3 regions of the Rhodococcus sp. NPDC127593 genome follow, and region 3 is predicted to be linked to each of the others. Evidence: riboswitches for the same ligand, from Rfam matches in the RefSeq annotation. Region 3 holds a riboswitch; each other region holds the start of a gene.

Region 1 (2,967 bases), on a different contig from region 3:
CCCTCGGCCGCCGGGTGGTGGCCCGATCCGGTCAGTTCGACGGCGACGCGAAGGGGACGGGAAGCGAAGACATTGTCTCGAGACATTGGGGTTCCTCGGGAATGACGTGTGAATGAAACGGAGCTGGAAGACCGGTCAGCTCGAACACATACCCGAGGCGGTTCGGCACAGATCGACATGCCGACGGCACCAGTGAGCAATCATTGTGCTCCCAGCCTGCGATGCCATGCGGTCATACTAGCGCGTCCCGCGAAAAACGAGTCTCCGGCACCGGATTCCACTGGCCGCTCTCCTTGGCGTAGGTCCAGTTCCGGCGCCCCGCCACCAGGGTGCGCACCGCGTCGACCAGCCGATCCACGTCCTCGGAGCAGCTTCCGAGACCCACACTCACGCGCACGGCGCCGTCGGGCCGGCCGAGGCGTCCCAGCAGCGGATGGGCGCAGAAACGCCCGTCGCGAACTCCGATTCCGTGCTCGGCGGACAGGTAGGCGGCGATCTCTCCCGGCTCGAACCCGTCGATCGTGAACGTCACGATCCCCACGGTGTCGGGCGCGTCCGACCACAGCCGCAGGAACTCCAGGCCGTCGACGGAGCCGAGGCCGTCGAGGAGCCGGCCGGTGAGCGCCGCCTCGTGTTCGGCCACCGTGCCGAAGTCCAGCTCGGACAGCGCATCGCACGCGGCGGCGAGCGCCGCCGCGCCGAGCACGTTGGGCGACCCCGCCTCGTGCCGGGCGGGGGCGGGCGCCCACTGGGTGGATTCGACGGTCACGTTCCGGACCGCTCCGCCGCCTGCGAGGTAGGGCTCGGCGGCGTCGAGCCAGTCCCGGCGGCCCACCAGCACGCCGGAGCCGAAGGGGGCATACAGCTTGTGCCCGGAGAAGGCGAGGTAGTCGACACCCCACTCCTCGATGTCGATGCGTCGGTGCGGTGCGAGCTGAGCGGCGTCGACGAGAATCCGTGCGCCGCAACGATGCGCCACCTCGGCGAGGGCGGCGATCGGCAGCACCTCGCCGGTCACGTTGGACGCTCCCGTCACCGCGAGCAGGGCGGTGGGCTTGGAGCACAGTTCGGCGACGAGCAGGCGGACGGTCTCGTCCAGCGTGTCCGCCGCCCTCACGACACGAGAGTTCTTCCACGGCAGCAGGTTCGCGTGGTGCTCGATGTCGAGGACCACGGTGCTGCCGGGGACACAGCCGGCGAGCAGATTCAACGAGTCGGTCGTGTTCCGGGTGAAGACCACCACCTGGTCCTCGCCGGCTCCGACGAACCGGGCGACCGAGTCGCGGGCCTTCTCGTAGCACTCGGTCGACACCCGCGACGCGTAGCCGGCGCCGCGGTGCACGCTGGAGTACGTCGGAAGCAGTGCCCCGATTCGGTCGGTCACCTGCGCCAACGCCGGCGCACTGGCGGCGTAGTCGAAGTTGACGTAGGTGCAGTCACCGCCCTGAACGAGCGGAACCCGCAGGTCGGAGCCCGAAACTTGAGCCAGGGGGGCAACACACACGTCAGCGGTCAATACAGCAGTCATCACGACATCCCTAGTAGTCAGGGACTCGTCGCAGGGTCGGTGCCCTCTCGGAGTCCGCGCTTGCCGGATCCGGTATGGACCTCAGCCTGGTCGTCACCCGGAGCACCCCGCCGCGGTGGAGGGTTGCCGACCAGCTAGCCGGGGCTTGACGCTGGTACTCGTGACCTGTTTCGAAGATTGCAGGATCGACGCGCAGTTGTCAACCCGAAACCCGGGAGTCCGGGATCCGCGCCCGTGAACTCGCGTCAGTTGGGGGTCGCCGCGCGGAGCGGGGCGAGCTGATGTGCAATCGGGTTGAGGGCCAACCTGTTCGGGTCCTTCTTGGGTGTGCAGTCCCACGGCCGCACGGCGGCGGGGTCGCCGAACACGATCCGGTTCGCGCTGCGGACGCCGAGACTGCCCTGCGGAGCCGCACAGGACGCGGCGGTGTTCTGCGGGAAGCCCGGTCGTCGTAGCGCAAACTTCGCACCGCCATCGGTGGTGCACGTCGCTCGCAGGTCTTGACTGAATTTTCAGTTTGGAATATCTTCGGTACCCAACAGGACGTGATGACGGTCACCTCCGCCCCCAGAATGTGAGGTCCGCAGTGTCCACGAATCTCGACCCGGCGACGCCCCTCGACGACACCGCCCCCTCCCCGCCGGAGGACCGCTTCGGACACGTCGAAACGATCGGCGTGGAGTACATCCCCGAATCGGAGCGCGATTCGCGACCGCTCAACATGCTCGCCGTGTTCTTCGGCGGCAACCTGGCGTTCTCGGTGATCGTGTTCGGCTGGCTCCCCATCACGTTCGGGCTCGGGTTCGGCAGCGCGGTCGCGGCCAGCGCGGTCGGCATCGGCCTCGGCACGCTCCTCATCGCTCCCCTGTCACTCCTGGGTCCGCGCACCGGCACGAACAACACCGTGTCGAGTGGTGCGCATTTCGGAGTGAGCGGACGGATGATCGGATCCGGTCTCACGCTGCTCTTCGCCCTCGCGTACGCCGCGATCGCGGTCTGGACCTCGGGTGACGCGCTGATTGCCGCCGCCCACCGCCTGCTCGGCACCCCGGTCGACAACGGCATGCTCGCGCTCGGCTACGGCATCATCGCCGCCGAGATCGTGGCCGTCGCGCTGTTCGGCCACGGCACGGTGGTCGCGCTCCAGAAGTTCGTGCTGCCCGTCGTCGCCGCGCTGCTCCTGCTCGGTGTCTTCGCATTCGGTGGTCGCTTCGACGGCGGCGCGGGCGGCGGCGACTATCTCCTCGGCGGATTCTGGCCCACCTGGATTCTGGCCGTGGTCCTCGCCGTCGGCGGTCCGTTGTCGTACGCCCCGACGCTCGGCGACTACAGCAGGCGGATCTCCCGGGTGCGGTTCAGCGACCGTTCGATCGTCGCGGCCACCATGGCCGGCATCTTCTTCGGACTGTTCCTGACCGCGGCGTTCGGGTCGTTCACCG
Region 2 (2,967 bases), on a different contig from region 3:
GCGCTCACGGTCAAGATGCCGCCGCCGTAAGTCCGGTCTCGATATCGGCGATGATGTCGTCGATCCCTTCGATGCCGACAGCCAGGCGGACCAGTCCGGGGGTGACGCCGCTGGCGGCCTGCTCCTCGGGGGTCAGCTGGGCGTGTGTGGTGGATGCGGGGTGGATCACCAGCGAGCGGACGTCGCCGATGTTCGCGACGTGACTGTGCAGGGTGAGCGCGTTGACGAACTTCTTGCCCGCTTCGATGCCGCCGGCGAGTTCGAACGTCACGATGGCGCCCGCCCCCCTCGGTGCGATCTGCTTCGCACGGTCGTGCCAGGGCGAGGACGCGAGCCCGGCGTATCCGACGGACACGATCTCCGGCCGCGCCTCGAGGTACTCGGCGACGGCGGTCGCGTTCGACACGTGGCGTTCCATCCGCAGGCTGAGGGTCTCGATGCCCTGCGAGATGAGGAACGCGTTGAACGGGGAGATCGCCGACCCGAGGTCGCGCAGCAGCTGTACGCGCGCCTTGAGGGCGAACGCGGGCGGTCCGAGTTCGGAGAAGACGACGCCGTGGTAGCTCGGGTCGGGGGTGGTGAAGCCCGGGTGGCGGCCCTGGGTCCAGTCGAATGTGCCGCCGTCGACGATGACACCGGCGATCGCCGTGCCGTGGCCGCCGAGGTACTTGGTGGCCGAGTGCACCACGATGTCCGCGCCGTGCTCGAGGGGGCGGATCAGGTAGGGGGTGGCCACCGTGTTGTCGACGATCAGCGGGAGTCCGTGCTGATGCGCGATCCCGGAGATGCCGGGCAGGTCGAGGACGTCGTTGCGGGGATTGGAGATGGTCTCGCCGTAGAACGCCTTCGTGTTGTCCCGGACCGCGTCCTTCCACTGCTCGAGGTCGTCGGGGTCTTCGACGAACGAGACCTCGATGCCGAGCTTGGGCAGCGTGTAGTGGAAGAGGTTGTAGGTGCCGCCGTACAGCCGCGGGCTGGAGACGATGTGGTCGCCTGCCTGGGCGAGGTTCAGGATCGCGATCGTCTCGGCGGCCTGTCCGGAGGACAGCAGCAGGGCGGCGACACCGCCTTCGAGGGCGGCGATGCGCTGCTCGACCGCGTCCTGTGTGGGGTTCATGATGCGGGTGTAAATGTTGCCCGGCTCGGCCAGACCGAACAGCGCGGCAGCGTGATCGGTGCTGTCGAACGTGTACGAGGTGGTCTGGTAGATCGGCAGCGCCCGCGCCTTGGTGGTCGCGTCGGACGTCTGCCCGGCGTGGATCTGCTTGGTCTCGAACGACCAGTTCTCGGTCATGTGCTGTCTACTCCAGTGGTCTGACGAGGCGCGGACGGAGTGCTGGTGCGTTCGCGCGCAGGGCTTGTCTGGGGTCTATCTACGACAACAACAACACATCATGAACCTCCGATGTCGGACCCGCGCTTGTCACCCGACTGTTGTATGAATCAGGGAACCAGGTCATCACCCGGGGCACCCCACCGCGGTGGAGGGTTGCCGGCCAGCTAGCCGGGGCTCGTTGCTGGCACTCATGACCTGCAGTGAATCTTAGCGGCTGGGGTGGAACGACCGGAAACGGCACCGATCAGGGCCACTAGCAGGGAAAAGTTACCCGCGGGTAGGGGTGGGGGTGCGTGCCCCACGTGTTGCGAGCGTGGCGCATAGCAGTACGCTTGTCTTGTTTAGGTGCGGTCTCCCAGCGGCCGCCTTGACCGTCTACGTTTGATAAGCGAACCGTTCGCGGACCCACTCACAAAGTGCGCCCGCAACCGTGTAACCAGGGAAACTTCCTAGGAGGACGCGAAGCACCCATGTCCAAAATCAAGGTTGAGGGCACCGTCGTCGAACTCGACGGCGACGAGATGACACGCATCATCTGGCAGTTCATCAAAGACAAACTGATCCATCCTTACCTGGATGTGAATCTCGAGTACTACGACCTCGGCATCGAGTACCGGGACGAGACCGACGACCAGGTGACCATCGACGCGGCCAACGCCATCAAGAAGCACGGCGTCGGCGTCAAGTGCGCGACCATCACCCCGGACGAGGCACGCGTCGAGGAGTTCGGCCTCAAGAAGATGTGGCGGTCGCCCAACGGCACCATCCGCAACATCCTCGGTGGGACGATCTTCCGCGCGCCGATCATCATCTCCAACGTTCCGCGACTGGTTCCGGGCTGGACCAAGCCGATCATCATCGGCCGTCACGCCTTCGGTGACCAGTACCGCGCCACCGACTTCAAGGTCCCCGGCCCCGGCAAGGTGATGATCACCTACACGCCCGAGGACGGCAGCGAGCCGATCGAGCACGAGCTGGTGAACTTCCCCGAGGGCGGCGGCGTCGTCCAGGGTCAGTACAACTTCACCAAGTCCATCGAGGACTTCGCGCGCGCCTCGCTCAACTACGGCCTGCAGCAGAACTACCCGGTGTACCTGTCGACCAAGAACACCATCCTCAAGGCGTACGACGGCGCGTTCAAGGACATCTTCCAGCACGTCTACGAGACCGAGTTCAAGTCGGAGTTCGACGCGGCAGGTCTCACCTACGAGCACCGCCTCATCGACGACATGGTCGCGTCGGCGCTCAAGTGGGAGGGCGGCTACGTCTGGGCCTGCAAGAACTACGACGGCGATGTCCAGTCCGACACCGTCGCGCAGGGCTTCGGATCGCTCGGTCTCATGACCTCCGTGCTGCTGACCCCGGACGGAAGGACGTGTGAGGCCGAGGCCGCACACGGCACCGTGACGCGTCACTTCCGTCAGCACCAGCAGGGCAAGCCGACGTCCACCAACCCCATCGCGTCGATCTTCGCGTGGACCCGTGGACTCGAGCACCGCGGCAAGCTGGACAACACCCCCGACGTCATCGGCTTCGCCCAGAAGCTCGAAGACGTGGTCATCAAGACCGTCGAGGGTGGCCAGATGACCAAGGATCTCGCGATGCTGGTCGGTGGCGACCAGGGCTACCTG
Region 3 (2,967 bases):
TACGTACGTCGACGGTGTGCGCCTGCATCCCGCCGTCGTCGACGAGGATCTTCCGGTGCTTGCGCGGTACGTGGTCCCGGCACTCCTTCGCGCCGGCATCGCCCACCGTCCCGTCCCCGGTTCGACCCTGCGCAGCACGCTCGGCCTCGACCGTCCCGTCACCCGATTCCAGGCCGAGCGCCTCGAAGACTCTTCTCGCTGAAAGGTTGTGGAGAACATGACCGATAACTCGTACGCGCGCCCCGGCGCCCAGGTGCACTTCGGTGTCTTCTTCCAGGGCGTCAACCACACGACGATCTGGTCGGACCCGTCGAGCGGATCGCAGATCGACTTCGAAACGTTCCGGCGGGTGGCTCTGACCGCCGAGCGCGGCCTGTTCGACGCCTTCTTCCTCGGCGAGGGCCTGCGCCTGCGGGAACAGGAAGGCAAGATTCTCGATCTCGACATCGTGGGCAGGCCGGACGCGATCACCCAACTCTCGGCGCTGGCCGGCATCACCCGGCACATCGGGCTGGTGGCCACCCAGAACACCACATACAACGAACCGGCCGACCTCGCCCGCCGGCTGTCCGGGCTGGACCTGCTGTCCGGCGGCCGTGCCGGCTGGAACGCCGTCACCACGGACAACGCGTGGACCGGAGAGAACTTCCGGCCCGGTGGCTTCCTCGATCACGCGGACAGGTACGAGCGGGCCGGGCAGTTCCTCGACACCGCCCGGGCGATCTGGGATGCGTGGGCCGACGATGCGGTCGCGACGCGCACCGACGCGCCGTCGTGGTCGACCCCGGACGGTGTGCAGGAGGTGTCCCGGCGCACGTCGCAGTTCGGCGTCACGATCACCCCCACGCTGCCGCGCAGCGCGCAGGGGCATCCCGTCATCTTCCAGGCCGGCGACTCACCGGCGGGCCGGGACTTCGCGGCCGCGCACACCGACGTGATCTTCTCCCGGCACGGAACGCATTTCGACGAGGCGCTCGCCTTCGCCGACGACATCAGGGGCAGACTGCGTCGTGCGGGGCGCCCCGAGGACGATGTGAAGATCCTGCCGGGGACGCAGATCGTGCTCGCGGAGAACGCGTCCGAGGTGGAGGAGAAGGTGCGCTGGGTCCGCGAGGGCCAGTACACCGGGCAGACGGCGTTGTCTCTGGTCGGCCAGGTGTGGGGCCGCGATCTGTCCGATCGCGACCCGGACGGTCCGCTGCCCGAATTCGATCCGGTGCCCGCGCCGATCTCCGTCACCCGCGGGGCCGCGCGCGACGGAAAGGATCCGCTGGCCATCGCCAGGGAATGGCGGGCCCTGGCCGAGGCGCAGAACCTGTCGCTGCGGCAGGTCGCGATCGCGACCACTCAGCGCTCCGGCTTCGCCGGTACTCCCGGACAGGTCGCCGACGAGCTCACCCGGTGGGTACGCAGTGGGGCCACGGACGGCTTTAATATCTCGCCGTACCTGGTGCCCACCGGACTCGACGAGATCGTCGACCTGCTCGTACCCGAATTGCAGGAGCGCGGTTCGTACCGAACGGAATACGACGGTTCCACCCTGCGTGAGCACCTCGGGCTCCGGCCCGCCCTGTCGTGGCGGGAGGTCGAGTCCCGGCAGGCGGTCGGGTAGCGAGGGTCCATGTGGCGCCGCGACCGGGGATCTCTTACACTCGGTAACGACCATCCAGAGCGACCGAGAGACCTGGCTCGTTGACGTCGCAGCAACCCCCCGCCCTGCGGGTGCGGGTGCTACCGCCGGGATCGATGGAGGAACCATGTTGACCGAAGGCTTCGTGAGCGCCTGGGGGCGTCTGCACGTCGATCTCTGCCGGCTGTCCACCTCCATCTGTCACAGCTGACCTGACACCCCGACAGACATCCGGGGTTCCTGCTCTACACACCGCATCCGCGTCGGATCCGGTGTCACTCACCTTTCTGTGCGCGTGAGCGCTGCCGATACGACGGGCAGCGCGCACGGCACTTCTTCGAGATCACGGAGTTCTCGGTGCCATCAGTGCCTTTGTCCTCGCCCTACCGGATCGCAGCAGGTATCGGAGTCGCCGCCGCGCTGGCCACGGCGCTCACCGCCTGCGGTGGGGGTTCCAGCAATTCCTCCGCGGATGCGGGCCCCGCACAGCCCGGCGGCACTCTCCGTTACGGCCTCTCGCAGGCACCCACGTGCGCCGACCCCGCACAGTCGGGCACGAACCAGACGATCTACGTCGCTCGTCAGGTGGTGGACTCGCTCACCGATCAGGACCCGGCAACGGGCGAACTGAAGCCGTGGCTGGCCGAGAGTTGGGAAACGGACGCCGACGCGTCCTCCTTCACGTTCCACCTGAAGGAGGGGGTGACGTTCAGTGACGGAACACCTTTCACCGCGGAGTCGGTGAAGAAGAATCTCGACGCCATCGTGAACACCCTCACCGGGGCCAAGGCAGCGCTCGGTGCCAGCTACCTCACCGGCTACACCGGCACCACCGTGATCGACCCGCTGACCGCGCAGGTCGACTTCGCCGCACCCAACGCGCAGTTCCTGCAGGCGTCGTCCACCCCGCAGCTCGGCATCCTGTCCGATGCGTCCGTCGCGAAGTCCGCCGAAGAGCGGTGCACCGGCAAGATCTCGGGCACCGGGCCGTTCACGTACGCCGACTACCAGCAGGACAAGTCGGTGACCCTCGCCAAGCGCGCCGGGTACAACTGGGGTTCCGACGTGTTCGGCCACGACGGCGAGGCCTACCTCGACACCATCGAGTTCAGTGTCGTCCCCGAATCAGGTGTCCGCACGGGCAGCCTGTCCTCCGGGCAGCTGGACGCGATCAGTGACGCGTTGCCGCAGGACGCCCCGCAGATCGAAGGTGCGGGCGGGCAGGTGCTCACCACGTCGAATCCCGGAACCCCGTTCGGCTTCCAGCCCAACGTGACCCGTGGACCGCTCGTCGATCCCGTCGTGCGCAGTGCGCTGGTCCCCGCGATCAACCGGCA

Evidence for each region. A riboswitch is a leader RNA that binds a small molecule or an ion and turns the genes downstream of it on or off. The one in region 3 is predicted to bind S-adenosylmethionine.
Region 1: linked by a shared signal. The riboswitch ahead of ACFVJ3_RS19485 (aminotransferase class V-fold PLP-dependent enzyme) and the one ahead of ACFVJ3_RS09285 (putative leader peptide) in region 3 are both predicted to bind S-adenosylmethionine.
Region 2: linked by a shared signal. The riboswitch ahead of ACFVJ3_RS10760 (bifunctional o-acetylhomoserine/o-acetylserine sulfhydrylase) and the one ahead of ACFVJ3_RS09285 (putative leader peptide) in region 3 are both predicted to bind S-adenosylmethionine.

The regions. Positions count from the first base shown of each region.
Region 1 covers NZ_JBHXWI010000019.1:133,505-136,471, forward strand. Annotated here, with positions in the region: gene ACFVJ3_RS19475 (hypothetical protein) at 1-86, opposite strand, end outside; gene ACFVJ3_RS19480 (putative leader peptide) at 136-228, opposite strand; gene ACFVJ3_RS19485 (aminotransferase class V-fold PLP-dependent enzyme) at 233-1,528, opposite strand; SAM riboswitch class IV at 1,580-1,694, opposite strand; partial or broken gene ACFVJ3_RS19490 (mammalian cell entry protein) at 1,774-1,968, opposite strand; gene ACFVJ3_RS19495 (purine-cytosine permease family protein) at 2,115-2,967, shown strand, end outside.
Region 2 covers NZ_JBHXWI010000009.1:166,017-168,983, forward strand. Annotated here, with positions in the region: gene ACFVJ3_RS10755 (homoserine O-acetyltransferase) at 1-14, opposite strand, end outside; gene ACFVJ3_RS10760 (bifunctional o-acetylhomoserine/o-acetylserine sulfhydrylase) at 11-1,294, opposite strand; SAM riboswitch class IV at 1,412-1,532, opposite strand; gene ACFVJ3_RS10765 (NADP-dependent isocitrate dehydrogenase) at 1,807-2,967, shown strand, end outside.
Region 3 covers NZ_JBHXWI010000008.1:48,828-51,794, forward strand. Annotated here, with positions in the region: gene ACFVJ3_RS09275 (LLM class flavin-dependent oxidoreductase) at 1-202, shown strand, start outside; gene ACFVJ3_RS09280 (NtaA/DmoA family FMN-dependent monooxygenase) at 218-1,612, shown strand; SAM riboswitch class I at 1,660-1,753, shown strand; gene ACFVJ3_RS09285 (putative leader peptide) at 1,758-1,841, shown strand; gene ACFVJ3_RS09290 (ABC transporter substrate-binding protein) at 1,997-2,967, shown strand, end outside.